DNA from 3 places in the Niveibacterium umoris genome. Region 2 is predicted to be linked to each of the others. Evidence: predicted binding sites of a transcription regulator. Region 2 holds the regulator's gene; each other region holds the start of a gene.
What was found. The regulator sigma-54, encoded in region 2, starts transcription at its own class of promoters, with help from an activator protein. The targets are predictions, from matches to a motif close to TGGCACGCTTNCTGCTNA.
Positions count from the first base shown of each region.

Region 1 (9,610 bases), on a different contig from region 2:
GATTGCATCCGGCGGCAGCCTCGCGCATGCGCTGGCGATCGACTATGCGCTGCGCCCGGTGTTGGCGAGCCTCTCGGCCGCGCAGATCGGCCGGGCTGTGTTTGCGCTGGACAGCGAAATCGGCAGCGATTCCGGCGGCGGGCTGCAGCTCGCACCGGCGCTTGCGGCGCGGCTGGACGACGGCGTCAACGCACTGGCGCAGCACCTTGGTGCGTCACCCCGCGTTGCCAAGCTGAACGCGTCGCACGGGTTCATGCGTTTCTCGCCGGCGCGTTGCAGCGCCTGAGCGCCCCCTTCGACTTCGAACGAGTCGCGCCGGTGCAGGCGCGCACACATCCTCACCCAGTACTACGGAGAATCCGAATGTCCGTCTTCAATCAGTATCGTCGCCAATTTGCCACGGCCAGCCTGGCGCTGGCCGCCGCACTCGTCGCGCCGGCCACGCTTGCGGAATACAACCCAAAACTGCTGCGCATCGGCTTCCAGAAGTCCGCCAGCGTGCTGTCCTTGCTGAAGGCGCAGGGCACCGTCGAGAAGCAGCTCGCGGGCAAGGGACTGGAGATCAAGTGGGTCGAGTTTCCCGCAGGGCCGCAGTTGCTCGAAGGCTTGAACGTCGGCTCGATCGACTTTGGCTACGTCGGTGAGGCGCCGCCGATCTTCGCGCAGGCCGCAGGTGCGAACTTTGTCTACGTCGGCTACGAACTGCCTGCGCCGGCAGCCGAAGCGGTGCTTGTGCCCAAGGCCTCCCCGATACGCAGCGTTACCGATCTGAAAGGCAAGAAGATCGGGCTCAACAAGGGCTCGAACGTGCACTACCTGCTGGTCAAGCTGCTCGAAAAGCACGGCCTGAAGTACAGCGACGTCCAGCCCGTCTTCCTGCCGCCGGCTGACGCGCGTGCCGCCTTCGAGCGTGGTGCGATCGACGCGTGGGTGATCTGGGAACCGTTCCAGTCGGCCGCCGAGAAGCAGATCGATGCCCGAATCCTCGCGGACGGGCAGGGGGTGGTCTACAACCACGCCTTCTTCCTCGCCGAACGCGAATTCGCGGAAAAGCGTGCCGACGTGATCCGCATCCTCTTCGATGAAGCGCACAAGCTCGGCCAGCAGATCAAGAAGGACACGCGCGCCGCAGCGGCGCAGCTGACGACGCTGCAGGGGCTGGATCCGGCCGTGATCGAACAGGCACTGAACCGCTACAACCTGAGCGTGAGGCCGATTGACGACGCGGTGCTGGCCGAGCAGCAGAAGCTCGCCGACACCTTCTACGACCTGAAGTTGATTCCGAAGGCGATCCAGGTCAAGGACGCCACGCTGCCGGCGCGTCGCTGAGCGCGAAGTCATCGCAGACAGGAATGAACGCCATGAAGATCTTCTGGTTCCTGCCCACTCACGGCGACAGCCGCTACCTTGGTACCAGCGAGGGCGCCCGCAGCGTCGATCTGGACTACCTGCAGCAGATCGCGCAGGCGGCCGACCGGCTCGGCTACTACGGCGTGCTGACGCCGACGGGCCGTTCGTGCGAAGACCCGTGGGTGGTCACATCGAGCTTGATCGCAGCGACGAAGCAACTGCGTTTTCTCGTTGCGCTGCGACCGGGGCTGACGCAGCCCGCCCTTGCGGCGCGCATGGCAGCGACGTTTGACCGCCTCTCCGGCGGGCGCCTGCTGGTGAATCTGGTGACCGGCGGCGACCCCAACGAGCTTGCGGGTGATGGTTTGTTCGAGTCGCATGCCGAGCGCTACGCGGCATCGGCCGAATTCATCCGCATCTGGCGCGAGATCATCGCGCGTAGCCACGATGGTGAAAGCTACGACTTCGAGGGCAAGCATCTGCGAGTCCAGGGCGCGAAGCTGCTCTATCCGCCGGTGCAGAAACCGCACCCGCCGGTGTGGTTTGGCGGTTCGTCGGAGCCGGCTCACGAACTTGCCGCCGAGCAGGTTGAAACCTACCTGACCTGGGGGGAGCCGCCCGAGGAGGTTGCGAAGAAGTTTGCCGATGTGCGGGCTCGCGCCGCCAAGCGCGGCCGCACCGTGAAGTTTGGTGTGCGCCTGCATGTGATCGTGCGCGAGACCGAAGAAGAGGCCTGGGCCGATGCCGAGCGCCTGATCAGCCGGCTGGACGACGACACCGTTGCGACCGCGCAGGCCGCGCTGGCGCGGATGGATTCGGTTGGCCAGCGGCGCATGGCGGAGCTGCACGGCGCTGGCCGGGGCCGCACCCGCGCAGATCTGGAAATCAGCCCCAACCTGTGGGCCGGTGTCGGGCTTGTGCGGGGTGGCGCAGGCACAGCGATCGTCGGCAACCCCCAGCAGGTCGCCGCGAAGCTCAAGCAATACCAGGATGTCGGCGCAGAGGCCTTCATTCTCTCTGGCTACCCGCATCTTGAAGAAGCCTATCGCTTCGCGGAGCTGGTCTTCCCGCTGCTGCCGCTTGAGCATGGCGCACCGAATCAAACGCTGCCGGGCGGCAGTCTGACCGGGCCGTTCGGTGAGGTGGTCGCCAACCACTTCGTGCCGAAGGCATCGCAAAGCTGAGGGCGCGATGACTACTCTGAAAGTGAGCCGCCGTACGCAGGCCTTGTTGCCATGGGTGCCGCCAGTGCTGTTGCTGGTGGCGTGGCAAGTTGCGGCGCAGACCGGGCTGATCTCCAGCCGCGTGCTGCCGGCACCGCTCGATATCTTGCGTGCAACGATCCGGCTGGCTTCGTCGGGCGAGCTGCTGAGTCATGTGCTCGTCAGCAGCCGCCGGGCCTTGCTCGGCTTCGCCATCGGCGGCGGGCTGGGCCTGGCGCTCGGGCTCGCGACCGGCAGCTTCCGCAAACTCGAAACCCTGCTCGATACCAGCCTGCAGATGCTGCGCAACATCCCGCCGCTGGCACTGATCCCGCTGGTGATCCTGTGGTTCGGCATCGACGAAGCGGCCAAGCTGTTTCTCGTGGCGGTGGGCGTGTTCTTCCCGGTGTACCTCAACACCTTTCACGGCATTCGCTCGGTCGACCCGGCGCTGATCGAGATGGCCAAGAGTTACGGGCTATCCGGGTGGCAGCTGTACCGGCATGTGATCCTGCCCGGCGCAGTCGCGTCGATCCTGGTTGGTGTGCGCTTTTCGCTCGGCCTGATGTGGGTGCTGTTGATCGTGGCCGAGACGATTTCGGCGAACGCGGGTATCGGCTACATGACGATGAACGCGCGCGAGTTCCTGCAGACCGATGTGGTGCTGGTCGGCATCCTGCTCTACGCGCTGCTCGGCAAGCTGGCGGATGTGCTGGCACGTGCGCTTGAGCGCAGCTGGTTGCGCTGGCACCCCGGCTATCAACCCGTTTGAGCGGAGCACGGCATATGCAGATTGATTCTCAGGAAACCCGTGCTGTGGCCCAACGGGCGAGGGGCGCGGCCGGCGGCATACCGCTGCAGATCGAGCAGGTCGTCAAACGTTTCGGCGAACGCGAGGTGCTGCACCGCTTGAGCTTGAACGTCGCCCCGGGCGAATTCGTCGCGATCGTCGGGCGCAGCGGATGTGGCAAGAGCACGTTGCTGCGACTGGTCGCAGGCCTCGACGACAAGACCGACGGCGAGATCCGCTTCGGTGGCGCGCAGCGCGACGCACGCGGCGATACCCGAATCATGTTCCAGGACTCGCGCCTGCTGCCCTGGAAGCGCGTCATCGACAACGTCGCACTCGGCCTGCCGGACACCGAGTTGGGCAGGGCGCGTGAGGTACTCGCGCAAGTCGGGCTCGCCGAGCGCGCCGACGAATGGCCAGCGAGGCTCTCGGGCGGGCAGCGGCAGCGGGTTGCGCTGGCGCGAGCCCTGGTTCATAGCCCGCGCCTACTGCTGCTCGACGAACCGCTCGGTGCGCTCGACGCGCTGACGCGCATTGAAATGCACGCACTGATCGAAGGCCTTTGGCGTGAGCGTGGTTTCACTGCGCTGCTGGTTACGCACGACGTGGCCGAAGCAATCGCACTGGCCGATCGCGTTGTGCTGATCGACGAGGGCCACATCACGCTGGACTTGTCTGTCGATCTCGCGCGCCCGCGCGAGCGGGGCAGCCCGCGTTTTGCGGCACTCGAGGACTATCTGCTGCGCAAGGTGTTGCAGCAACCGCCAGCGGAACCCGTGGCGGAGCCGGAGCAGGTTGGCGACGTGTCGCTGCAACGCACGGTCAATCAGGTCCGCTGGGCCATCTAAACCGATTCAACAGGAGAGCAAAATGACCATTCAAGCGATCAACGTACGTAACCAGTTCCGTGGCAAGGTGAAGGAGATCGTGCGCGGCGATGTTGTCAGCGAAGTGGATGTCGAGACCCCGTCGGGTATCGTTACCTCGGTGATCACGACGCGCTCCGTCGACGAGTTGGGGTTGAAGATCGGTTCTGAAGTCGTCGCATTGGTGAAGTCCACCGAAGTGTCTATCGCGACGCTGTAGGCCGGCGCACCGTGGCGCGGGCCGCGACGCAAGGAGGTATCCATGTCTACCGTACTCGTGGTGCCCGGCCTGCATGGCAGCGGGCCGGCGCATTGGCAGAGCTGGTTCGAACGCCAGGTCGAAGGCAGCATCCGGGTCGAGCAGTCGAACTGGGATGAACCCAACCTGGCGCGCTGGGCGGGCAGTCTGAGGCAGGAACTGGACCGTGCGCGTGGCCATGTCTGGATCGTCGCGCACAGCTTTGGTTGCCTCGCCACCGCGCATGTGGCGCAGGCCTATCGTGAAAGGATTGCGGGCGCCATGCTGGTGGCGCCGGCCGATCCGGACAAGTTCGGTTTGAGCAACACATTGCCGGATGAACCGTTGGGGTTCCCAAGCGTAGTCGTCGCCAGCACGAATGACCCGTGGGTTCGTGTGATGCGCGCGGCCTGGCTGGCGGACCGCTGGGGCAGCCGGTTTGTGAATATCGGTGCGGCGGGCCATATCAACGTGGATTCGGGGCACGGACCGTGGCGGGACGGGTTGGAGATCTTCAATCTGTTGCGTCGCTCGCACGGCGATTTTCCGCTCGGACCGCTCGACGCAGAGGGCGACAAGCCGGCCGGTCCGCGCCGCCGCCGCGGAGATGGTCGGCGCTCTCAATTCGACTGGGTCAAATACCTCGGGTCTGCCTGAGGGCCTAAGCGCGCAAGGACGACAGGCGACCGTGGCTGGCCGGACCGATCCGCCCGGTTGTTGAGCAACAGACAGAAGACGGCGTGGCCGTCGGGTCGCCAACTGGCGGGAACGTCCCGTTTGCCCAAGGGAGTCCGGAACACAGCGGGAAAGTGTTTGCAAACTGCCAGCATCGTTTTCGTTTTGCGTGGTGGCCGAGTGTGGTTCCAGGGTTGAGTCCCGCGGGGATTTCCCCCGCAGTCTGCTTGCGAGTTTCGCTAGGCCTCGAAGCTGAAGTTCAGTAACGGCCGCTCGACGAGACGATCGGCGTAGCGTCTGCAGTCCGCCGCGACATCGGCGCGCAGCGCCGACAGCCAGTGGGCCGGTAGTGCCGGCTCGCCCACCATTGCGCCGAAGATTGCGCCGGTGATTGCGCCGGTCGTGTCGGCATCGCCACCGCGATTGACGACGTCGATCAATGCGCTTTCGAAACTGTCGGTGATGTCGATGGCCTGCAGCACGGCGCGCATGGTGTCAGCGATGTAGCCGGTGGGGTTGCTCTGCGGTTTCGCGCGAAACTGGAAAAGCGTGTGCGCGCTCGCCAGGGCGTGGGCCAGCGCGATGACGCCGCGGATGCCGTGGCCCAGGATGCCGGCCTGGATCATGCGCACGACACACAGCGTTGCAGCGTCTGTCAGCGGGTTGTGGTGCGTGACGCGCGCCTGCGCGAGCGTGATCTGTCGCACCGTGTCGGGTGGAGCCCAAAGCAGGGCGATCGCTACTGGCGCGCAGCGCATTGTCGCGCCGTTGCCCGCGTCGTCGGAGGGGGCCACACAGGCTTCGCCGGTTCTGCGAAAGCGCATCACTCCGCGCCGTACGGTATTGCCGATGTCGACGGGTTTGCTCCGCATCCAGGCATCAAATGCACGGCCGAAGTCGGCAGCATCGGGCGTCGGCGAGGCGAGGAGTGTATCGGCGACGGCGAAGGCCATCGTGGTGTCGTCCGTCACCTGACCGGGTGCCAGCCGCAGCCAGCCGCCGCCGCGGATCTGTGTGTGGCATCCATGCGTGGCGCGTATCTCGCGTGGCGTCATGAACTCCACCGTCGCCCCGAGTGCATCGCCGAGCGCGAGGCCGAGCATGGCACCGCGTGCGTGCAGCCGAATGCGTTGGGCCGCCACTCCCGGGGGCCACGCGCATTGCATCGGTGGCATGTCGAGCGGTGCAAGTGTGCCGTCGCCAGACATGCCTGTGGATCATCCCACGCGCGCGGGAGGCGAAAGCGAGCCGGGCGGGTTCAGCGGTTCGCCCAGTTCATCCACGATCACGCCCTCGACGGGGCAGATCGCTGCACATTGCGGCGTGGCATGCGCGTCAACACATTCGGTGCAACGCAGCGGGTCGATCAGGAAGTGCGGTTGCGCCTCGATGATCGCCTGGTGCGGACAGAGCGAGACACAGGCCCAGCAGTTGACGCAGCCAGCAATGATTTCGAGTGCCATTGCGGCGGGCTCCGCTTATGCGCGACGCTGGTGGGCGGGCGCGTCGGCGAGTTGCCCGCTTTCGAGCATCGCTTGCCATACCGCCTGCGCCGCGGGGGCCACTGCTTCCATTGCGTGGGAGCCGTCGGGCCGGATGCCTGCAGCCTCGAGCTTGCCCCAGGGTTCGATGCCGATTCGCGAACAGAGCATGACCTCACAGTCGGCAAGCGAAGCCAGCGTTCGCGCGAGTGTGTTCTCAGCCTCGCCACAGTCGGCCTCGCCGCCGCAGTACTGCGCGGCGGCGCGTGTACCCAGCGCCTGCACGCCGTCGGCGGTGACCTCGATGATGTGGAAGAACCTCGCATGGCCGAAGTGCGTGTCGATGACGGCGCCGGTGCTGCTCGCAACCGCCATGCGTACCGCGCGACCGGGTGCCGGGGCTGCACGGTGCAACGCGATGACCTGGGCATTGGTGGCGTGTCGCGCGGCACGTTTTTCGGCCAGTTCTGCGTTGATCGCGGCACGCAGTGCGATGCGCCGGCCCATGGCGGCATGCTCGTCGATCTGCATTGCTTCGACTTTCTCGAGCGTGAACTCGGCGCCGCGGTCTTCGCCCAGCATGCCGACCGCGTCGGCTCGGCACTGCTGGCAGTGGCGCATCATGTTCATGTCGCCGGCGCACTCATCCTGCAAGGCTTTCAATTCCTGTTGGGTGGGGCCGCGCTGGCCAGTCAGGCCGAAATGCGTCCCGTGCACCGGGTCCGAGATCAAGGGCATGACGTTGTGCAGGAACGCGCCCTTGGCGCGCACCACGCGAGAGACTTCCTTGAGGTGTTGATCGTTGATGCCCGGGATCATCACCGAATTGACCTTGACCAGGATGCCGCGCGCAACCAGCATCTCCAGCCCTTTCTGCTGCTGCGAGATGAGGATCTCGGAGGCTTCACGGCCGGTGACACGCCGGTGGTTCCAGAAGATCCATGGATAGATCTGCGCGCCGATGTCGGGGTCGATGCAGTTGATCGTGATCGTGACGTGGTCGACGTGATAGTCCGCGATCTTGTCCACGTACTGCGGCAGCATCAGGCCGTTCGTCGACAGGCAGAGTTTGAGGTCTGGCGCGCGTTCGCTCAGTCCGGCGAAGGTTTCGAAGGTGCGCTCGGGGTTGGCGAGTGCGTCGCCCGGTCCGGCAATGCCCAACACACTCATCTGCGGGATGGCGGCTGCAACCGCCAGGGTCTTCTTCACCGCCTGTGCGGCCGTCAAAACCTCGGAGACGACACCCGGACGCGACTCGTTGCTGCAGTCGTACTTCCGGTTGCAGTAGTTGCACTGGATGTTGCAGGCTGGCGCCACCGCCACATGCATGCGCGCAAAGTACTTGTGCGCCTCTTCGGAGTAGCAGGGGTGGTCCTGCACACGTTGCGTGACGCTGGCATCCAGCTCGTCGAGTTGTTGCGAGCTGGAGCCACAGCGGCCGCTGGCGCAACCGCTGATCGGTGCGGTCGGGTTCAAAGTTGCAGGCGTCGGCATGGAGCGCTCCCGAGGATGTCTGTCCCCGGTTCAGCAATTGCCGTGCCGATGCGTGTTTTCACCGTGGCGTCTTGGTTTGAGCGCTGCTGCTTCCACCTTGTGTCACTTAGCCTACACACTGACGTGTGCGAAACAGGACAGGGCGGGTATTTGTCGTCCTGGCGGGCAGATGCGGGACGGCGCAGCGCCGGTCAAAACTGCTTTACCTCGATACCCAGCGTCTGCACGCGGTAGGCGATCTGGCGCGGGGTCATGTTGAGCAGGCGTGCAGCCTTGGCCTGCACCCAGCCGGCTTGTTCGAGGGCGGCAATCACGCGGTCGCGTTCATCCAGTGTCGGGTCATCCAGGTCGATGCGGTTGGCGGCAGCCGCAGCGGCCAGCTCGCGCTGGCGGTCGATACGGATCAGGTCGCAGTCGATGTGGCCACTTTCCGACATGACTGCGGCGCGTTCCAGGCAGTTTTCCATTTCGCGGACGTTGCCGGGCCAGTTGTACTGCATCAGTCGCGTGATCGCAGCCTCGCTGAGATCAAGGGGCCGCCCCTGCGCTTGACCGACACGCCCGATCAGGTGGCGTGCGATTTCCGGTACGTCCTCCAGACGCTCGCGCAGCGGGGGTACGGTGATCGGCATCACGTTGAGGCGGAAGTACAAGTCTTCGCGGAACTTGCCTTCATCGACCGCGTCCTCAAGGTCGCGGTGCGTCGCAGAGATCACGCGCACATCCACCTTGACCGTACGGCCACCGCCGACGCGTTCGAGTTCACCTTCCTGCAGCACACGCAGCAGCTTGGCCTGGAAGGCGGGCGAGATTTCGCCGATTTCGTCGAGGAAGATCGTGCCGCCGTCGGCCATTTCAAAGCGCCCCTTGCGCGCCGCTACGGCGCCGGTGAAGGCGCCTTTCTCATGGCCGAAAAGCTCGGATTCGAGCAGGTTCTCGGGCAGGGAGGCGCAGTTGAGGCGCACATAAGGCCCGCGCGCGCGAGGTGAGTTGTAGTGGATCGCGTTGGCGATCAGCTCCTTGCCGGTGCCGGTTTCGCCACGGATCAGCACGGTGGTGTTCCACTTCGACACCATGCGGATCTGTTCGAAGATCCGGCGCATCGCGGCCGAGTGGCCGACCATGTTGTCGAAGCCGTGCTGGCCCCGCACCGTGCGCCGCAGGGTGTCGCGTTCTTCGGCGATGGTTTCCTTTTCATGCGCAACGTCGAGCGAGAGCTTGACGCTTTGGCCGATCAGGTTGGCGACCATCTCGACGAAGCGTGCGCGTACCGCGAGCTGGCCATCATCGAGGCGGTTCGGTTGCACCGCGAGCGCACCATGCAGGGTGCCACCGACGTGGATGGGGGCCGCGATGAAGGGCAGGCGCCGTTCGTAGATGCCGAGCCGGTTGAGGAAGCGCGGATTGCTCGCGATGGAGGGCAGGGCGACTGTCTTGCCTTCTTCCAGGATCAGGCCGAGCACGCCCTCGCCAGCCTGGTAACGGACTGGCTCGAACGCTTCGGCTTCGACGCC
Region 1 is NZ_JACIET010000001.1:1,227,387-1,236,996, reverse strand. It holds gene ssuE (NADPH-dependent FMN reductase) at 1-286, shown strand, start outside; gene GGR36_RS05470 (sulfonate ABC transporter substrate-binding protein) at 364-1,329, shown strand; gene ssuD (FMNH2-dependent alkanesulfonate monooxygenase) at 1,362-2,534, shown strand; gene ssuC (aliphatic sulfonate ABC transporter permease SsuC) at 2,542-3,324, shown strand; gene GGR36_RS05455 (ATP-binding cassette domain-containing protein) at 3,339-4,190, shown strand; gene GGR36_RS05450 (TOBE domain-containing protein) at 4,213-4,428, shown strand; gene GGR36_RS05445 (RBBP9/YdeN family alpha/beta hydrolase) at 4,471-5,103, shown strand; gene draG (ADP-ribosyl-[dinitrogen reductase] hydrolase) at 5,361-6,329, opposite strand; gene GGR36_RS05435 (4Fe-4S dicluster domain-containing protein) at 6,339-6,584, opposite strand; gene nifB (nitrogenase cofactor biosynthesis protein NifB) at 6,600-8,096, opposite strand; gene nifA (nif-specific transcriptional activator NifA) at 8,288-9,610, opposite strand, start outside.
Region 1: a site for sigma-54 is predicted at 8,127-8,144, ahead of nifB (nitrogenase cofactor biosynthesis protein NifB). Genes of this name have one in related genera too.

Region 2 (9,610 bases):
GTGAGCGTCTGGCGGAAACCGCCCGCTGGCGGTTTGCCTTCATGACGATGGCGCAGAACGGCAAGGCAATCGGCATCCGCTTCATCGACCACGGTGCCCGCCAGAACAAGGCTCGTATCCGTCGCGCATTTGCCCGCTACGCATTTCCGGACAACGCGGATTCCGTGTTCGCGGCCAATCTGGCGGCAGACTGAAGCGACACGCTTGCGTTGATCGCGCCCCGGACATGAGGGCGATGATCGATCAGGCAGAACGCATCGTCACCGATAACGCCCGGCAAGCCCGGGCGTTTTTGTTTGCATCGTTCGCCTTTCGCGCCGTGCCCGAAGCGGCTGACGCTGCCGTTTCGGGCTTGGCCGCTGCCGGGTCTTTGCGATCCAGTGGTCGGTGCAGCGCACGCCGATCAAGCCGTGACGCAGGGCACGAAGATATGCAAATGGAATGGACAGGTGACAAAGCTTTAAGGCAGAATCCGCCTCGCTCCGCTGCTGGGCTCCCTTGCGGCGGGGCTCGGTACCTGTGGCTTGGCTGCGGGTCCGAGGTTCGTGGTCGGTAGTCGTGTTGGGTCGTGAGGCGGGGGCCTCGCGACCCGTTTTTTATTCGGCGCGCCGGGAAAGCGTCGCGAGGAAGTCGTCCGCCTTCTGGTAACCGACGACCCGCGTGCTGCGGATCTCCTGCCCGTTGCGGTCGAAGAAGACGATGCCCGGCGGCCCGAACAGGCCGAATCGCTTGAGCAAGGCCTGGTCGGCCGGGCTGTTGGCGGTGACGTCGGCCTGCAGCAGCAGGGTGTCCTTGAGCGCACTTACCACGCGGGCATCGCTGAAGCTGAAGCGTTCCATTTCCTTGCAGCTGACGCACCAGTCGGCATAGAAATCGAGCATCACCGGCCGGCCTTCTGCAAGTCGCGCGTCGAGTTCCTGCAGCGTTTTCACTTTCTCGAAGACGAGCTTTGGCGATGCCTCTGCCGCGCTCGCGCCGCGCAGGAAGCCCAGCGGTTGCAAGGGATCGCGGGCGCCACCGAGGGCGCCCAGCAGCAAGGCGCCACCGGCGATCAGCAGCACGACGCCGACGCCTTTCCAGAATCGGCGCACGCCGTGGGCGTTGGGCGGCAGCGGATCGAGCGCGTGCAGGAACACCGCGCAGACGATCGCCAGCGCCGCCCAGGCGAGCATCACGACGACTTCCGGCAGTACCGGCGTGACCAGCCAAAGCGCCAGCGCCAGCAGGAGGACGCCGAAAGCCTGCTTGATCGATTCCATCCATGGGCCCGCGTGCGGCAGCAGGCCACGTGCGGCAACGGCAAGCAGGATCAGCGGCGCACCCATCCCGAGCGCCATTACGAACAGCGCAAGGCCGCCGAGCACGGCATCTCCGGTTTTCGCGATGTACAGCAGCGCCCCGGCGAGCGGCGCCGCGACGCAGGGCCCGACGATCAGGGCGGAGAGCACCCCCATCACCGCTACGCCGATGAATGAGCCGCCGCGCTGGTGATTGGCCGAATTGGAGAGTCTGCTTTGCAGCGCGCTGGGCAGTTGCAGGTCGTAGAAACCGAACATCGCGCCGGACAGGGCGACGAAGATCGCGGCGAATCCGCCCAGCACCCAAGCATTCTGCAGCGCGCTCGACAGCAAGGTGCCCGAAAGCCCGGCTGCGACACCGGCAATGGCGTAGGTCAGCGCCATGCCGAGCACATAGGTGCTCGCCAGCATTGCGGAGCGCACGCGGCCCACATGTACCCCCTGCCCGACGATGATGCCAGAGAGGATGGGCAGCATTGGCAGCATGCACGGCGTGAAGGCCAGCAAAAGGCCGGCGCCGAAGAAACTCAGCAAGACCAGCGCAAGATTGCCGCTGCCGAGCAGCGCAGCAAGGCGGCCGCTCTCGTCGCCGCTGACCGGTTCGATCTTCGCAATGCCAGGAGTGGCAGCCGGTGCGGTGCTGTCGGACGGCGCCGCGGCGAGCTTGCCGAAGGCTCGCTTGAACACGCCGCCGCCTGTCTGGCCGAGGGTCACCTCGGTCGTCACCGGCGGATAGCAGACGCCGACTTCGGCGCAGCCCTGATAGGTCACGCGCAGCACAGAACCGTCGCGTACCTCGCCGACCGCGACCGGCACGGCGACCTGCATGTCACTGCGATAGATCTCGACTTCGCCGAAGAACTCGTCCTGCTTGCGCTCGCCCGCGGGGTATCGCGGCTCGCCCAATTTGACGGCGGCCTCGGCGGGTGCGAACGCGAATCGGTGCTTGTAGAGGTAGTAACCCTTGGCGATGCCCAACTGGAGTTCGACGCTCTGCGGGTCTGCGGCGCGCCCGCTGACGGAGAAGGCCTTCTCCGGTTCCAGCAGGTCGGGGGCGGCATGCGCGCTGCCCAGCATCAGGGCGAACAACAGTGTCGTGAATCGCTTCATCAGTTCATAGCCCATCGGGCAGTTGGTCATCGGGGACGGTGCACTCGACCACCCACTGCAGGTATGCCGGTGCGCCACTGCGTGCCTCGAAGGCAAGTATTTCAGGCACTTCGTAGGGGTGCGCTTCGATCAGCGCAACTTCGAGTGCCGCATAGCGCGTCGCGGTGGTCTTGATCAGCAGCGGGATTTCCTCGGCCTGCTCGATCTCGTTCTTCCAGCGATACACCGACCGCGCCGGTGCAAGGATGTTGACGCACGCGGCGAGCCGACGTTCCACCAGCATGCGCGCGACGCTCGCCGCGCTATCGGCATCCGGCAGGTTGCACAGGACGATCAGGACCGGCTCGGGCATGGCTTCCTCGACCTCAGGCGGCGGACAGGGAAAACCGCCATTCTAGCTGGCGCGGCATGGGCAAAAAGGAACCCCGCCTTGCGGGCGGGGTTCCGGGCGGGTTTCTGGCCCCCGACGGGCGCGCCGGGCGGGTCGCCTTGCGGCGGATCTGACTTACTTGGCGGGCTTGGCGGCAGGTGCCGACGCGGCTGCGTCCGGTTTGGCGCTGAGGCACTCGCTCATGAACGCCTTGCGTTCGTCGCCCTTCTTGCCGGTCGCCAGCTTGTTGCACGCGGCCATCTTCTCCTGCTGCGTCGCGGGTTTGGCCTCCGCCGCGGCGGCCTTGGCTTCCGGTGCCTTGGCTGCGGCGGGTGCGGATGCGGCGGCCTCGGGCTTCGCGCTCAGACAGTTGCTCATGAACTTCTTGCGCTCGTCACCTTTCATGCCGGTGGCCTGCTTGTTGCAATCGGCCATCTTCTGCTGCTGCGCGGTGGGCGGCTTCTTGGCTTCCTCGGCCGCATGGGCGGGAATCAGTGCGAACTGCGTGGCCAGTGCGGCAGCCAGAACGACAAGCTTCTTCATGCGAAATCTCCGGTTTGGGCAAGGACAGGGATCGCCGCGGGCGCGGCAACAGCAGAATCAGGCGAATCAGAGCTCGTCGTCGTCGGTGTCGAGCGCGTTCCGTTGCCGGTCGACGAACTCCTGCATCGAGTCTATTCCACGCAATTGAAGAATCGTATTTCGCACCGCTGCTTCGAGCAACACGGCCAGGTTGCGACCCGCCGCCACTGGAAGGGTCACACGGCGGGTCGGCACGCCGACGATGTCCTGCACGTCGTCTTCGAGCGGCAGGCGCGGCATCTGCGCGCTCTCGCCGCGCAGCTGGCGATGCAGGTGCACGACGAGCTTGAGCTTCATCTTCCGGCGGCAGGCGGTCTCACCGAAGATGGTGCGGATGTTCAGGATGCCGAGTCCGCGGACCTCAAGGAAGTCCTTGAGCATCGGCGGGCAGCGCCCTTCAAGCACGCCGGGCGCGATGCGGGAGACTTCGACAACGTCATCGGCGACCAGTCCGTGGCCGCGCGAGATCAGTTCCAGCGCCAGTTCGGACTTGCCTGCGCCGGAATCCCCGGTGATCAGCACGCCAAGCCCGAGCACGTCCATGAATACGCCGTGCAGCGACGTCTTCTCGGCCAGATTGCGCGCCAGATAGATGCGCAAGGAGTCGATCACCCGCGCGGTTTCCGCCGGCGTGGTGAACATCGCCACACGCGCGCTTTCGAAAGCGTTGAGGATAAGCGGCGGCACCTCGCAGCCATCCGCCACGATCATCGCCGGCGGGTGCGCGAGCAGGATGCTTTCGAGCTGGTGCTGCACCTTGTCGCGCGCCTGGCGGCGGATCCAGGCCAGTTCGGCCTCGCCCATCACCTGGATGCGGTTCGGGTGGATGATGTTGAGGTGGCCGACCAGTTCGGCCGGCCAGACCTTCTCGTTCGGGACCTGCACCTCGACATCCAGCGGACCGGCGAGGTGGCTCAGGCCGAGGCGTTCGCGGTTGTCCTCGAAGATGCGTCCGACGCTAGTTCGACGCATTCGGAGCCCAGTTGACGAACAGGGTGTGCGCCTCCGATGCATCGCTCGCCTGCATCAGCGCATCGCGGAAATTGCGGTCGGAGAACATCTGCGCCAGTTCCGAGAGCAGACGCAGGTGGTGTTCGGTGGCGCTCTCGGGTACCAGCAGCACGAACAGCAGATTCACCGGCTTGCCATCCGGCGCCTCGAAGGGCACCGGCTGGGTCAGGCGGATGAAGGCGCCAATCGCGTCGCGCAGGCCCTTGAGTCGGCCATGGGGGATGGCGATCCCTTGCCCGAGCCCGGTGGAGCCGAGTTTTTCGCGCGCGAACAGGGCGTCGTAGACGGCGCTGCGCGCAAGGCCCTGGTGGTTTTCGAACAGCAGGCCGGCCTGTTCGAAGACGCGTTTCTTGCTGCTCGCTTCCAGATCGACGAGCACGTTGGATGGCGGCAGCAGGGGGGCGATGAGATTCATGCTTGGGGTTCAGAAATGCACTGCGCGCCCGAAGGCGCGCAGATCCGGGTTCAGCTCATCTTCGGCGCGGCGGCTTTCCGCAAGCTTACGCGCCGGGATTCATCAGAGCGAACGTGATTACGATTCCGCGGACTGGCGCTTGTGCGCCTCGTGGCCGTGATCGTAGGACTTTTCCTTGTGCTTGAGAACCTGCCGATCGAGTTTGTCGGTCATGGCATCAATTGCGGCGTAGAGATCTTCGTCGATGCTTTCGACAAAAATGTCCTTCCCGCGTACATGCACCGTCACCTCCGCCTTTTGTTTGAGCTTTTCCACCGACAGGATCACGTTGACGCTGGTGACATGGTCGAAGTGGCGAATCACGCGATCCAGTTTCGAGGTTACGTAGTCGCGCAGGGCGGCGGTAACTTCGAGATGATGTCCGGTGATGTTCAGGTTCATGATCACTCCTCTTAGATCATCTTGCGCTGGCTGACCGGCGGGATGTTGAGCGACTCGCGGTACTTTGCGATGGTGCGTCGCGCAACGACAATCCCCTGCTGGCCGAGAAGTTCGGCAATCCGGGCGTCGGATAGCGGTTTTTTGCGATCCTCTGCCGCAACCAGCTGGCGAATCAGCGCACGAATCGCCGTAGCTGAACACGCGCCGCCAGAATCTGTGGCGACGTGGCTGCCGAAAAAGTATTTCAGTTCAAGAATGCCACGTGGCGTGGCCATGTACTTCTGCGTCGTGACCCGCGAAATCGTCGATTCGTGCAAATCGAGCTGCTCGGCGATCTCGCGCAAGGTCAGCGGCCGCATGGCCACGTCCCCATAATCGAAGAACTGCCGCTGGCGGTCAACGATCGCCTGCGAAACCCGCAGGATCGTGTCGAAGCGTTGCTGTACGTTCTTGATCATCCAGCGCGCCTCCTGCAACTGGCCGGCCAGCGAACCGGCCGAGCCGCGGTGCTGCTGCAGGATACCGGCGTAGAGCTGGTTGATCCGCAGCTTGGGCATCGCGTCCGGATTCAGTGTCGCACTCCAGTGGCCGCGCACCTTGCGCACGATCACATCCGGGATCACGTAACGGGTTTCGAGCGCGGCAAATTTCGCGCCCGGGCGCGGGTCAAGGCTGCAAACCAGTTGATGCGCCTCGCGCAGGGTCTCTTCGTTGCAACCGAGCTGGCGCTTCAGGCGTACGAAATCGCGCGCCGCAAGCAACTCAAGGTGATGTTCGACGATCGTGATCGCCGCGTCGCGTGCAGCGCTGGCGGGCAAGAGCCGCAGCTGCAGCTTCAGGCATTCTCCCGGCGAGCGCGCGCCGACCCCCGGCGGGTCGAGGTTCTGCAGATGTGCCAGCGCAATCTGCAGTTCCTCGATCTCGACTTCCGATTCGGTCGGCAGCAGTTCCATCAGCTCGTCGAGCGGCTGGGTCAGGTAGCCGTCGTCGTCAAGCGCTTCGATCATGAAACGCAGCAGTGCGCGATCGCGCTCCGACAGCAACATCAGGGCGATCTGGCCGTCCAGATGATCGCGCAGGCTGGTCTGGGCCGCGCGGAACTCCTGAAAGTCGGTTTCCTCGTCGTCGTCGCGGTTGCCGCTGCCACTGCCACCGCCACCGCCCTCGCCCGACCATTCGGCGCTGCCTTCATCGTAGCTGCCACCCTCCTCGAAACTCGGTTCGGGCGGTTCGGCGGGGGCGTCGGAGAAATCGGTGTCGCCACCCTCGGCCGGGGCATCGCCTTGTTCGCCGCTGCTGGGCGCCGCGGCGGACTGGCCCCAGGCTTCGGGGTCCGATTCGGAGTCTTCGCGTTCGAGCAGCGGGTTTTCGAGCAACATGCGCTCGATCTCGCTGTTGAGCTCCAGCGTCGATAGCTGCAGGAGCTTGATCGACTGCTGCAGCTGCGGGGTCAGCGCGAGCTGCTGGGAGATGCGGAGCTGGAGCGAAGGTTTCATCGTCGGCTAGGGGGGGGATCAGAGGCGGAAATGCTCACCCAGATAGACCTGGCGAACCTTGTCGTTCTGCACGATCTCCGCCGGGCGGCCGGAGGCAAGCACGACGCCGTCGGTGATGATGTAGGCGCGATCACAGATGCCCAGCGTCTCGCGGACGTTGTGGTCGGTGATCAGCACGCCGATGTTGCGTTCCTTCAGGAAGCGGATGATCTTCTGGATGTCGATCACCGCGATCGGGTCAACGCCGGCAAAGGGTTCATCGAGCAGGATCACCTGCGGATCGGTGGCGAGCGCACGGGCAATCTCGACCCGGCGCCGCTCGCCGCCCGACAGCGACAGTGCGGTGGCGTCCCGCAGGTGGGTGATGCCCAGTTCTGCGAGCAGTTCGTTGAGACGCTCGGCCTGCTTGTCCTTGGGGCGCTTCTGCAGTTCCAGTACCGCGAGGATGTTCTCCGCGACGGTGAGCTTGCGGAACACCGAGTTTTCCTGCGGCAGGTAGGAAAGTCCAAGTTTCGCGCGCCGGTGAATCGGCAGATGGGTGATGTCCTTGTCGTCGAGGATGATCTGGCCGCCGTCTGCGCGTACCAGGCCGACGATCATGTAGAAGCAGGTGGTCTTGCCGGCGCCGTTGGGGCCGAGCAGGCCGACGACCTCGCCGCTGCCGACCTCGAAGCCGACATCGCGCACCACGGTGCGCGCCTTGTAGCGTTTGGACAGACCGCCAACCTTAAGCAGACTCATCGAACGGTTCTTTCAGTACTTTCCTGACGACCTCCGCGGCAAACCCGCGGGCGGTCAGAAATCGCGCCTGTCGCGCCCAGTCCTTCGCGTCGGCCGGCAACTGCCCGAATTTGCGCGCCCAAACGGCGCGGGCGCGCGCCAGCTCCGGTTCGCCGAGTTCGCTGGCGAGTGCGGCATCGATCGTTTCCGGATCGACCCCGCGCTGCGCCAGTTCATGCTGGATGCGGCGCCCGCCCAGCCGCTCGGCGCGGCTGCGCACATAGCTCTCGGCAAAACGGGCGTCCGACTGCAGGCCCAGCTCGCCCATCCGGTCCAGTACCGCTTCGACCGCATCCGGCTCGCCATGCGCCGCCAGCTTGCGCGCCAACTCAGCCCGGCTGTGTTCGCGCTGAGCCAGGCTGCGCAACGCGCGCGCCTTGAGTTCGTCGCGGCTCATGGCAGCCGGCTCGGCTGGCATCAGGCGGCCGCGGCTTCCCCGGCCGGCAGCTCGGGCAGACCCAGCTGGACGCGGATCTTGTTCTCGATCTCGCGTGCAATCGCCGGGTTCGCGCGCAGGAACTCGCGCGCGTTGTCCTTGCCCTGGCCGATCTTCTCGCCGTTGTAGGCGTACCACGCGCCGGACTTGTCGACAAAGCGCTGTTCCACGCCCATGTCGATGATCTCGCCTTCGCGCGAAATGCCTTCGCCGTAGAGGATGTCGAAGTGTGCTTCCTTGAACGGTGGCGAGACCTTGTTCTTGACGACCTTGACCTTGGTCTCAGAACCGATCACCTCGTCGCCCTTCTTGATCGTGCCGGTGCGGCGGATATCCAGGCGCACCGAGGCGTAGAACTTCAGCGCGTTACCGCCGGTGGTGGTCTCGGGGTTGCCGAACATCACGCCGATCTTCATGCGGATCTGGTTGATGAAGATGACCATGGTGTTGGTGCGCTTGATGTTGCCGGTCAGCTTGCGCAGCGCCTGCGACATCAGGCGGGCCTGCAGGCCGGGCAGTTGGTCGCCCATCTCGCCTTCGATTTCCGCCTTCGGCGTGAGCGCCGCGACCGAGTCGATGACGACGATATCCACACCGCCGGAGCGCACCAGCATGTCGGCGATTTCCAGAGCCTGTTCGCCCGTGTCCGGCTGCGAGATCAGCAGGTCGCCAACATTGACGCCCAGCTTCTGTGCGTAAGTCACGTCGAGGGCGTGTTCGGCGTCGATGAACGCAGCGACGCCGCCCATCTTCTGCATTTCGGCAATCGCCTGCAGGGTCAGCGTGGTTTTGCCGGAGGATTCCGGGCCGTAGATTTCGATCACGCGGCCGCGCGGCAGGCCACCGATGCCCAGCGCGATGTCGAGACCGAGCGAACCGGTCGATACCGCCTGGATGTCGGACTCCACCTCGCCGTCGCCCAGACGCATGATGGAACCCTTGCCGAACTGCTTCTCGATCTGAGCCAGCGCGGCCTGAAGTGCTTTTGCCTTGTTGTCGTCCATGGGGTATTCCTCGATTCGATGGCGAAGATTATGGCACAGAGATTGCGTGCTTCTTGATGAGGGCTGCCTGCCAAACCGTGGCACACTTCCTCCCCTTCTCCGGGCGTCGACGTCCGGCCCAGCCCGAGTGCCCCTCATGTCCGAACTGCCCGCTGATCTCCCCCTGTTTCCCCTGCACACCGTGCTGGTCCCCGAGGCGCGTCAGCCGCTCAAGGTGTTCGAGCCGCGCTACATGGACATGATCAAGGCCTGCATCAAGGATGGCTCGGCCTTCGGCGTGTGCCTGATCGAAGAGGGGCAGGAGGTCGGGCCGCCAGCGGTGCCCGCCAAGGTCGGCACAAGCGCCCGCGTTGTCGAGTGGGATATGGAGCAGCTCGGCATCCTGAAGATCGTTGTTGCGGGCGAACGCCGCTTCCGCGTCGCTCATGTCGCGACACAGCCGGACGGTCTGTTGCGGGCGGTGGTCGAATGGTTGCCGGAGGCGGCACCGATCGCGCCCGATGCAGCCCTCGAAGACACCCTGCCGCTGCTGCAGGCGGTGGTGGCGGACGCCGGACTCAAGGCGATTCCCGAGCCGCACCGTTTCGACGACGCGAACTGGGTCGGCTACCGCTACACCGAGATCCTGCCGATTCCGGTCAAGGCCAAGCAGAAGCTGCTCGAACTG
Region 2 is NZ_JACIET010000002.1:844,739-854,348, forward strand. It holds gene GGR36_RS15810 (hypothetical protein) at 1-194, shown strand, start outside; gene dsbD (protein-disulfide reductase DsbD) at 597-2,438, opposite strand; gene cutA (divalent-cation tolerance protein CutA) at 2,413-2,760, opposite strand; gene GGR36_RS15825 (PsiF family protein) at 2,914-3,321, opposite strand; gene hprK (HPr(Ser) kinase/phosphatase) at 3,388-4,332, opposite strand; gene ptsN (PTS IIA-like nitrogen regulatory protein PtsN) at 4,319-4,786, opposite strand; gene hpf (ribosome hibernation-promoting factor, HPF/YfiA family) at 4,904-5,227, opposite strand; gene GGR36_RS15845 (RNA polymerase factor sigma-54) at 5,239-6,723, opposite strand; gene lptB (LPS export ABC transporter ATP-binding protein) at 6,742-7,464, opposite strand; gene recX (recombination regulator RecX) at 7,451-7,900, opposite strand; gene recA (recombinase RecA) at 7,921-8,943, opposite strand; gene GGR36_RS15865 (LON peptidase substrate-binding domain-containing protein) at 9,080-9,610, shown strand, end outside.

Region 3 (9,610 bases), on a different contig from region 2:
CGCCGACACGCTCGGCGTCATGGAGCCCTTCGGCGTACGGCGGGCGATTCGCACGCTCAAACGCCACTGCGGCCTGCAGATCGAGATGCATGCGCACAACGACCTGGGCATGGCCACCGCGAACACGCTGGCCGCTGCCCGCGCCGGCGCGACGCATGTGAACACCACCGTGAACGGCTTGGGTGAGCGCGCCGGCAACGCTGCGCTGGAGGAAGTCGTGCTCGGCCTCGGTCAGTGTTACGGCATATCGACCGGCATCGATCTGACCGCATTTCCGGTGCTCGCGGAACGCGTCGCCGCCGCATCCGGGCGACCGATTCCCGCGCAGAAGAGCCTGACCGGCGCCAACGTCTTCACCCACGAAGCCGGCATCCATGTCGACGGCCTTCTGAAGGATCCGAGCAACTATCAGGGTTTCGACCCCGCATTGGTCGGCCGCTCGCACCGCGTCGTGCTTGGCAAGCATTCCGGCAAGGGTGCGGTGAAGTCAGTCTTCGCCCGCCTGGGCCACCCGCTCGGCGACACGGAAGCCGACGCCCTGCTTGGCCGGGTACGGCAGTTCGTTGTTGCGACCAAGCGCGCCCCCAACGACGACGATCTGATGCGCCTGTTTGACAGCGCCACCCCCAAGCCACTGCCCTGCTGAACGAACGCGAGGACACCATGCACGCCCCCTCCCCCACGCTGGCCGACGACCTTGCCGAACTCGAAACGATCGAGGACTTCCTCGCCTACTTCGGTATCCCGTACGAACGTTCGGTAGTGCAAATCAACCGGCTGCACATCCTGCAGCGCTTCCACGACTACCTGCGCAGTGCCGACGAGCCGCCGGTCTACGAGCAGTGGCACGAGCGCCTCGCTCGCGCCTACGACGACTACCTGAACTCGGACGCGATCACGCAAGGCGTGTTCCGCGTCTTCAAGCGCGCCCGTGGCATCTCCACCGTGCAGCTCAGCGACATCGGGCGGGCCCCGCGATGAACCCGCAGTTCGAACTTGGCGATGTGGTGCGAGTCGTGCGCAACGTGCGCGACGACGGCACCTTTCCCGGCGCCACCCGCGGCGATCTGCTCGTGCGCCGAGGCAGCCTCGGGCATGTGGTCGACGTCGGCACCTTCCTGATGGATCAGATCATCTACTCGGTCCATTTTCTGGACGCCAAACGGATTGTCGGCTGCCGCGAGGAAGAACTGCTCCCCGCTGGCGCCCCTTGGGCGGAATCTCAGTTCGAGACGCGGGAACGGGTGCGCAACCTGAAAGCACTGTCTGTCGACGGCGAGGTACGGGTGCCCGTTGGCGCGGTGGGCGAAGTGCTCAAAGTGATTCGCGATGTCGCCGACGACATCGCCTACCACATCCATTTCCCGGTGTTCCCTGGCCGCACGCTCCAGGTGCGCGAGCGCACCCTTGGCCCGGTCACACCAGCGATTCAGGAGACGAGTGATGCCTGACGCCACCACAAGCCAAGCTGTTGCACACGCCCCGTCGCGCTACCTCACGATCAAGCATGCGCAGGCCTTGTTCCAGCAAGCGCCCGACGCGCTGTCCGATGCACAACGCGCACGCGTCGACGAAGTGGTGGCGCGCCAGCTGGCGATCGAGCAGCGTGTGCTGATGAGCGACGAAGCCCGCCGTGTCGTGGTCAGCAGCAACATGGTGGACGCTGGCGTAACCGAGGTCATGTCGCGCTTTGAAAGCGAGGCGGACTTCGTCTGCACACTCGCAAAACAGGGGCTCACGCAAGCCGCGCTGCGCGAAGAGCTGACGCGCGACATGACCGTCGAAGCGGTGCTCGATGCGGTGTCCGCCAACGTCCCGCCGGTCAGCAAGCAAGACATCGAAATCTTCTACCGCCTGCATGCCGATCGCTTCCACACACCGGAGCGTCGCACGGTCAGGCACATCCTCATCACGATCAACGACGACCTTGCCGGCAGCGGCCGGGTCGCCGCGCGTGCGCGTATCGACCAGATAAGGGCTCAGTGCGCGCGCGATCCGGAGCAGTTTGCGAAGCAGGCCTTGCGCCATTCGGAGTGTCCGACGGCGATGCAAGGCGGTCTGCTCGGTCCGGTCACGCGCGGCCAGCTGTTCCCGGCGCTCGATGCAGCCCTGTTCTCGATGGCGACAGGCGAGCTATCCGGCGTACTCGAGTCGCCGATGGGCTTTCACATCCTGTGTTGCGATCACATCCGCCCCGCGGGGCGTGTGCCGCTGGCAAAGGTGCGCGACAAGATCCGCGTGCAGATTCTGGGCACGCGCCGCGCTCACTACCAGAGGCAGTGGCTGCGTGGCCTGATCGCCCGAAAGTAGCGTCGCAATAGCGGCGTCAGCCCTTGCGCACGGTGGGGCCTGTTCCGCGGGCGCGCCAGTGCCAAGACGCACGCACAAGCACACACTCACGCACGCGCACACACCCACGCGGCCGCGTTGCGGCGCCCATTTCACGCTTTGGCTAAATGACGCAATTGCAGGTCGGCCAACGCACGCAACGCGTGCCTCAAGTGTGGCGTGGCGCGCGTCGGGCTGTTTGCGGAATTCAGGCGACGTGCCCATCGGGCCACCAAGGTGGGCATGCCAGCCAGGACCAAGGCCGTTCGCCTCGTGAGAGCCGGCGATTCGGGCGCGCTCGCTTTTGATGCGAAGCTCGGCAAGATGGTTGCGTCTGTGCGCTCCGATGTCCTCAAGCGGGAAGCAACAATTGCGATTAGGCGTCCGCGGTGGCTATGGCGTGCCCTTCGCGTTCGAGCATGAGGTGATACCGGCCAAGGGCTGACGCGCGGCCCGAAAGCCTCCCCACATCCACGCATTAGCCCGACCCACTCAGTCGTGGATCGGGCAGGCGATAGGTCATTCGGCCGGCTTGCAGCGACAAGCCATTGTTTGGCGGAGTGCTGCAGCAAGAACTCGCCCGACGATCAGGCTTCGTCGCTGTCCAGCTCGAAGCCCGGGCGCCGCGGCACAGTCATTGGATCGCACTGGATCGGGCGATAGATCTCCACCCGGTCACCCGCCCGCAGCGGCGCATCGAGCTTGACGGCCTTGCCGAAGATGCCGACCCGCTGGCTCGCGAGGTCGATGTGCGGGAACTGTGCGTAGATACCGGACTCCTCGATCGCGTCCCGTACCCGCGTGCCCTCTTCCACTTCGATGTTGAGCCAAGCCTGCCGGCCCGGCTCTGCGTAAGCGATGGATACTTTCATGTTGCCTCCCGGTTAAGCGCCACAGTGACTGGGTTGGGTGACAGCGCCACAGGCCCTGCTTGCGTCGCGCCGCATTTCGATCCGTTTGCGCAGTGCCAGCAACAACCCCAGCGTGAGGAAGCCGCCTGGCGGCAGAATCATCATCAGCGTGCCGCCATAACCCGGCAGCACCCGCGTTTCGAGGAAGGCGAAGTGCGGTCCGAGGAGCAGGCTGGCCTGCGAGAACAGCGTGCCACTACCGATGATTTCGCGCACAACGCCGATCGAAGTCAGCGCCGCGGTGAAGCCCAGCCCCATGAAGAGTCCATCGGCACCCGACGCGAGCACGCCGTTCTTGCACGCAAAGGCTTCCGCACGCCCAAGGATTGCGCAGTTGGCGACGATGAGCGCGATGTAGAGACCCAACACCTTGTAAAGGTCGTGCATCCAGGCGTTGAGACCAAGATCCACCAGCGTCACGATGGTCGCGATGATTGCGATGAACACCGGGATGCGGACCTGCTCGGTCACCACACCACGCACGGAAGACACGGCCATGTTGCTCACCACCAGCACCGCGGTGGTTGCGAGCCCCATGCCGAGCCCGTTCGTGGCGGTCGAAGTCAGCGCCATCGTCGGGCACATGCCGAGGATCTGCGCGAGTACCACGTTCTGATCCCAGAGCCCGTTACGGATGATGTCTTTGGTTTTCATGGGAGCCTCGTCTCAGTGTTCGGCGTAGATTGCCGCGTGGTTGGCCTGGTGGAATTCGAGCGCTTCCTTCACCGCCTTCACAACGCCGCGCGGGGTGATCGTGGCGCCGGCAAACTGGTCGAAGTCACCGCCGTCCTTCTTCACCAGCCAGCGCGCGGTCGTCAGCGCCTTGCCTTCGAAGGCGTGCACCCAATCCGACTTTGCAACTTCGATCTTGTCACCCAGGCCCGGTGTTTCCGCATGGCGCAGCACACGTACGCCCTGCACGACACCTTCGCGTGAGATCCCGACCAGGATCACGATCGGGCCGGCGTATCCGATAGAGCTTGTCTTGAACACGGCGCCCTGCTGCACGCCGGCCTTGCTGGCCTTGTGCACTTCGACATCGAGCCCGGCGCGATCTTTGACGAGAACGACGTCCGCCAGCAGGTTGTTGTCGTTGAAGCCGGCGGGCAGCACCTGCCGTAGCGAGGCTTCAAGATCCTGCTCTTCGGCGATATGGATCGCCGGCGCGGTGAAACCGTTGGCCACCACCAGCGCCGCCGCAGTCAGCGTGCTGAATAGCGCCAGCAACACGCCCTGATAACTGATGCCTTCTCGCAGCGCGGCGACGTTCATTTCGATTTTCCTTTCTGCACGGACGCTGGTTTTCCAGTGAAGGTGCGGCCGTAGACCCGGGGCTTGATGAGACGGTCGATCGCCGGTGTCAGCGCATTCATGAGCAGCACCGCAAACGCAACCCCTTCCGGATAGCCGCCGTAGGTGCGGATCACCCAGGTCAGCAGACCGCAGCCCAGACCGAACACCACCTGTCCGGCTCGCGTGCTTGGCGAGGTGACGTAGTCAGTCGCGATGAAGAAGGCGCCGAGCATCGCGCCGCCAGACATCAGGTGCGTGGTCCAGTCGATGTAGCGCGCCGGGTCGACCGCATGCCCGATCGCAGCCGGAACCGCGATTGCGGCGAGCATCGCCACCGGGACATGCCAGGTGATGATGCGCATCGTGAGCAACGCCACCCCACCGGCTGCGATCAGCCAGGTCGAGGTCTCGCCAAGGCTGCCAACGCGGGCGCCGACCCAGTTGAAGGCATGGCCCGGCAACTCGGTATGCAGCAGATCAACACCGCGTGCAAGGTCAGTCTTCGCATGGCCCAGCAGCGTGGCGCTGCTCATGGCGTCGGGGACCGGGATATGGCCGAGCGTGATGAGCAGACCATCAAGCAGGCCGGGCGCTCCCGCCGGTACGACCCAGTAGGTCATCTGCACCGGGAAGGAAACCAGCAGCGCGATCCGCGCAATCATCGCGGGGTTGAACAGGTTGTTGCCCAGCCCGCCGAAGACCTGTTTGCCGAGCGTTGTCGCAAAGAGCCCACCGACGACACCGATCCACCACGGCGCCCAGGGCGGGAGCGAAAGCGCGAGCAGCCAACCAGTCAGCAGCGCGGACCCGTCCTTGAGCAAAGGCGCGGGATCGCGCCCCGCCCAACGCAGGCACACCGCCTCACCGGCCAGCGCTGAGGCAATGGTGATGAGCCAAAGCCAGAAGGCGGGCGAGCCGAAGAGCCAGAACCCATAGACCGTGGCCGGTACCAGGGTCGCGACAACCTTGAGCATCACGACGCTGACCGATTCGCCGGCCCGTGCATGCGGCGACGCCACAGTTTGAAGAATCATGCTTTGGGCGCTCATGCGCTGGCCCCTCCTGCGGTGTTGGCGGATGCTGAAGTTGCGGCCTGCTGCGCAGCTGCCTGTTGTGCAGCGCGCTCGGCCTTTCGCCGTGCAGCGGCTTCAACGCGCTCGCGTGCCTCGCGTTCGAGACGCTCCTTGCGCGCCTGCGCAAGGCCTTTCGTGAACTCGGTGCGCTTCTTCTGCTGCGCGCGTTTCCAGACCTCGCCCTTGGCGTGATAGAAGGTCTGCACCAACGGCACATGCGATGGGCACACGTAGGCGCAACAGCCGCAGGCCAGGCAATCGTCGAGGCCCTTGGCCTCCGCCTTGTCGTACTCGCCAGCATGGATGTGGGCCGATAGCTCCAGCGGCAGCAGCCCCATCGGGCAGGCCTTCACGCAGGAACCGCAGCGAATGCAGGCCGAAGGAGCGGTGTCGGTGATCTCGCCCGCTGTCAGCGCCAGAATGCCGCCGCAGCCCTTCACAGTCGGCACCTGCGCATGCGGCAAGGCCACGCCCATCATCGGGCCGCCCATGACCAGCCTTGCAGGGGTTTCCTTCAGGCCGACAAAGCGCAGCAGGTCTTCGATCAGGACGCCGATCGGCGCCAGGACGTTGCCCGGTTGTGCCACCGCACCGCCATTGACCGTAACGATGCGGCGATAGAGCGGCTCGCCGACCCGCACGGCACGGTGGATGGCAGCGCAGGTACTGACGTTGTTGACCAGCACGCCGATGCTCGCGGTACGCGCGCCGGAGGGCACTTCCTTGCCGGTGAGCACCTGCACCAATTGGCGGTCGGAACCCATCGGGTAGCGCGCCGGCACCGGGCGAATCTCGATCGAGGCAAAACCCTCGGCCGCCTTGCGCATCGCTGCGGTGGCCTCGGGTTTGTTGTCCTCGATGCCCACCAGTGCTTTGGTCGCGCCGGTGGCGTGCATCAGGATTCGCACGCCATCGATCACTTCGTCGGCGCGCACCCGCATCACGCTGTCGTCGCTTGAAAGATACGGCTCGCACTCGCCACCGTTGATGATCAAGGTATGCACCGAGAGCTTGAGGCCCAGTTGCGCCTTGGGGGCCGACGGGAAGGTCGCGCCGCCGAGGCCGACGATGCCCGCATCCGCAATGCGCTGGGACACCTCCGCCGGCGTGAGGCTGAACGGATCAACTTGCGGCGTGAGCGGCTCGCCAGCTTCGTCCTTGCCGTCCAGCTCGATCGTGATCGCGGCAAAGGGCAAGCCGGACGGATGCGGCGCAGTCACCTCGCCGATCGCGCTGATCACGCCGGAGCTTGGGGAATGAACGGGCGCCGACACATTGCCTTGCGCGGCAGCGATCAGCTGGCCACGCAGCACGCGCTCCCCGACCTTTACAACCGGCAACGCCGGCGCACCCACGTGCTGCAACAGCGGCACACACAACCTTTCGGGCAGCGGCATCACTCGCAGCGGCACGTCGGCAGCTGGCCGCTTGTGGTCGTCGTGCGGATGTACGCCCCAGCGCACACCATTCAGAAGTTCACGCAATCCCATCTTGCTACTCCTCAGACGGCCAGAGCCGGTTTCGTCCAGTTCCAGTCGCGCAGCGTTACCGGCACTGGCTCAAGGCCAATCGCGCCGGTCGGGCACTCTTTCTCGCAACTGCCACAGCCGGTGCAGGCGCCGTGCAGCACGCCGTGAATCTGCTTGGCCGCACCGATCACTGCGTCGGTCGGGCAGACCTTGAAGCAGCGCGCGCAACCAATGCAAAGATGCTCGGCCACCTGCGCGAGCTTCGGCCCGCTATCGGCCTTGCCACCTGCGCCAAGGCTTACGCCCATCTTTGCTGCGATTGCCTCGGCCAGCGCACGGCCACCCCCGGGGCAGCAATCGACGCTTGCTTCGCCACGCGCGATGGCGTTCGCGGCACCGGAGCAACCGGGAAAGCTGCACTGCCCGCAGTTCGTGCCGGGCATCAGCTCGATCAGCTCTTCCACCAGGGCGTCGCCCTCAACATGGAAGACCTTCGCGGCATAGCCGAGGATCAGCCCCAGAACGAGGCCGAGGAACATCACACTGGCAATCGGCGCAATCATTTCAACCTCCCCGCTCAACCGAGCTTCATTCCTGAAAAACCCATGAACGCGAGCGCCAGCAGCGACGCCAGCACGAAGCTGACCGGCGCGCCCTCGAAGGTCTGTGGCACCTTCGCAAGCGACAAACGTTCGCGAAGGCCAGCGAACATCGTCAGCACCAGCGTGAAGCCCACCGATGCGCCGAAGCCCACCATGACGCTCATCGCAAAGTTGTTGGCCTGCTGCACGTTGAGCAGGGGAATGCCCAGCACAGCGCAGTTAGTGGTGATCAGCGGCAGGTAGATGCCAAGCGTGCGGTAGAGCTCCGGCGTGACCTTGCGCACCACCATCTCGATGAACTGCACCGCAGCCGCGATGACGAGGATGAAGGTCAGGATGCGCAGGTAGTTCAGGCCCAGCGGTGCGAGCAGGTAGTGTTCGAGCGCCCAGCACGCGCCGGACGCCAGCGTGATCACGAAGGTGGTTGCGAGCCCCATGCCGAAGGAACTGTCGAGCTTCTTCGAGACGCCCATGAAGGGGCACAGGCCGAGGAATTTCACCAGCACCACGTTGTTCACCAGCGCGGTACTGACAAGCAGGATCAGGTATTCACTCATGTCGGTTGAGACCTCCTGCCCTGCTTTTCGCATGGAGCGTGCCAAGTCGATGCATACCGCACCGGGCCAGTGCGTAAATGCCGCTCCTGTGGGCATCCGGCGGGAACAGCGCATGCACCGGAAGGGGTCTGCATCTGCGAAAACCCGTGTCGGGGTTCCAACAAACCGACGTTGCGTTGTGACGAATCCTCACAACGACACTCGCATTTGACGTTGCTCAAGCGTGGCGTTGAGTCGCGAGAATTCGGCACGGTTGCTGCATCGACGCAACGGAGCGTTCACACGAGGCCCGCCATGCCAGAGCAGAAGAAGACCGCCACCGCAAAGAAGGCCGCCCCAGTGGTTGCCCGGAAGATTCCTGCCGCGCTGTTCCGCGCCGCGGTGGAGCAGGCCGACATCGCGATCTCGATCACCGACCCGCGCGCACGCATCGAATACGTGAACCCCGCCTTCACCCGCGTTAGCGGCTACAGCGTGGGCGATGCCGTCGGGCAGCATCAGTCGATCCTGTCGAACCACACCACGCCTCCCGACGTGTACAAGTCGATGTGGCGCCGTATCACCGCCAAGGAAACATGGACCGGGCGTCTGGTGAACCGCCGCAAGGACGGCGCCCCTTACCTGGCCGATCTCACCGTCACGCCAGTGCTGGACGAGGCGGGCCAGATCACCCATTACCTGGGCCTGCAACGCGACATCACTGCGCTGCACAAGCTCGAATGCGCGGTGCGCAACCAGAAGGCGCTGATCGAGTCGGTCGTCGATGGCGCGCCACTCGTACTTGCCTTGCTGGATATTGGCGACCGCGTCGTACTCGACAACCTCGCCTACAAGGCGCTGATGTCCGACCTCGGCATGGCCGAGCCGGCCAAGGTGCTGCTGGACGCGATCCGCAACGAACTGGGCAGCGGTTTCGGCCCCTTCAAACCCGGCAGCCACGCCTTCCTCGACCGCCAGGTGCGGCTCGACCGCCCGCACTGGCGCTCACCACGCTGGTTCTCGTGTTCGGCGGTGTGGGTTGCAGCGGACAGCGACGAGGCGGACGACTTCTACGCCAGCAAGGGTGAAGCCTTCCTGCTGCTTGTTGCCACCGACGTCAGCCGGCAGGTTCAGGAGCAGGAGAAAGCGCGCATCGCGGCGCTGCAGGCGGTGATGGCCGAAGAGAGCCGTCAGCAGGCACTGCGCGAGAGCTTGTCAGCCGCGGTCTATCAGATGGAGGGGCCGCTCAACATTCTCGGCTCTGTCGTCAACATGATGGGCCGACGCGGCTGCGATCCGGCCCAGGCGGCACTGGCAGAGGCGCTCAAGGCCGGACAGACCGCGCTGGACACTCTGCGAAGCGCGATACCGGCGCGCGCACCCGAGGCCAGCACGGCG
Region 3 is NZ_JACIET010000001.1:1,217,074-1,226,683, forward strand. It holds gene nifV (homocitrate synthase) at 1-646, shown strand, start outside; gene nifW (nitrogenase-stabilizing/protective protein NifW) at 664-981, shown strand; gene GGR36_RS05375 (nitrogen fixation protein NifZ) at 978-1,451, shown strand; gene nifM (nitrogen fixation protein NifM) at 1,444-2,310, shown strand; gene GGR36_RS05385 (RnfH family protein) at 2,916-3,200, opposite strand; gene GGR36_RS05390 (electron transport complex subunit E) at 3,213-3,893, opposite strand; gene rsxG (electron transport complex subunit RsxG) at 3,906-4,511, opposite strand; gene GGR36_RS05400 (RnfABCDGE type electron transport complex subunit D) at 4,508-5,581, opposite strand; gene rsxC (electron transport complex subunit RsxC) at 5,578-7,095, opposite strand; gene GGR36_RS05410 (RnfABCDGE type electron transport complex subunit B) at 7,107-7,637, opposite strand; gene rsxA (electron transport complex subunit RsxA) at 7,652-8,233, opposite strand; gene nifL (nitrogen fixation negative regulator NifL) at 8,528-9,610, shown strand, end outside.
Region 3: a site for sigma-54 is predicted at 8,479-8,496, ahead of nifL (nitrogen fixation negative regulator NifL). Genes of this name have one in related genera too.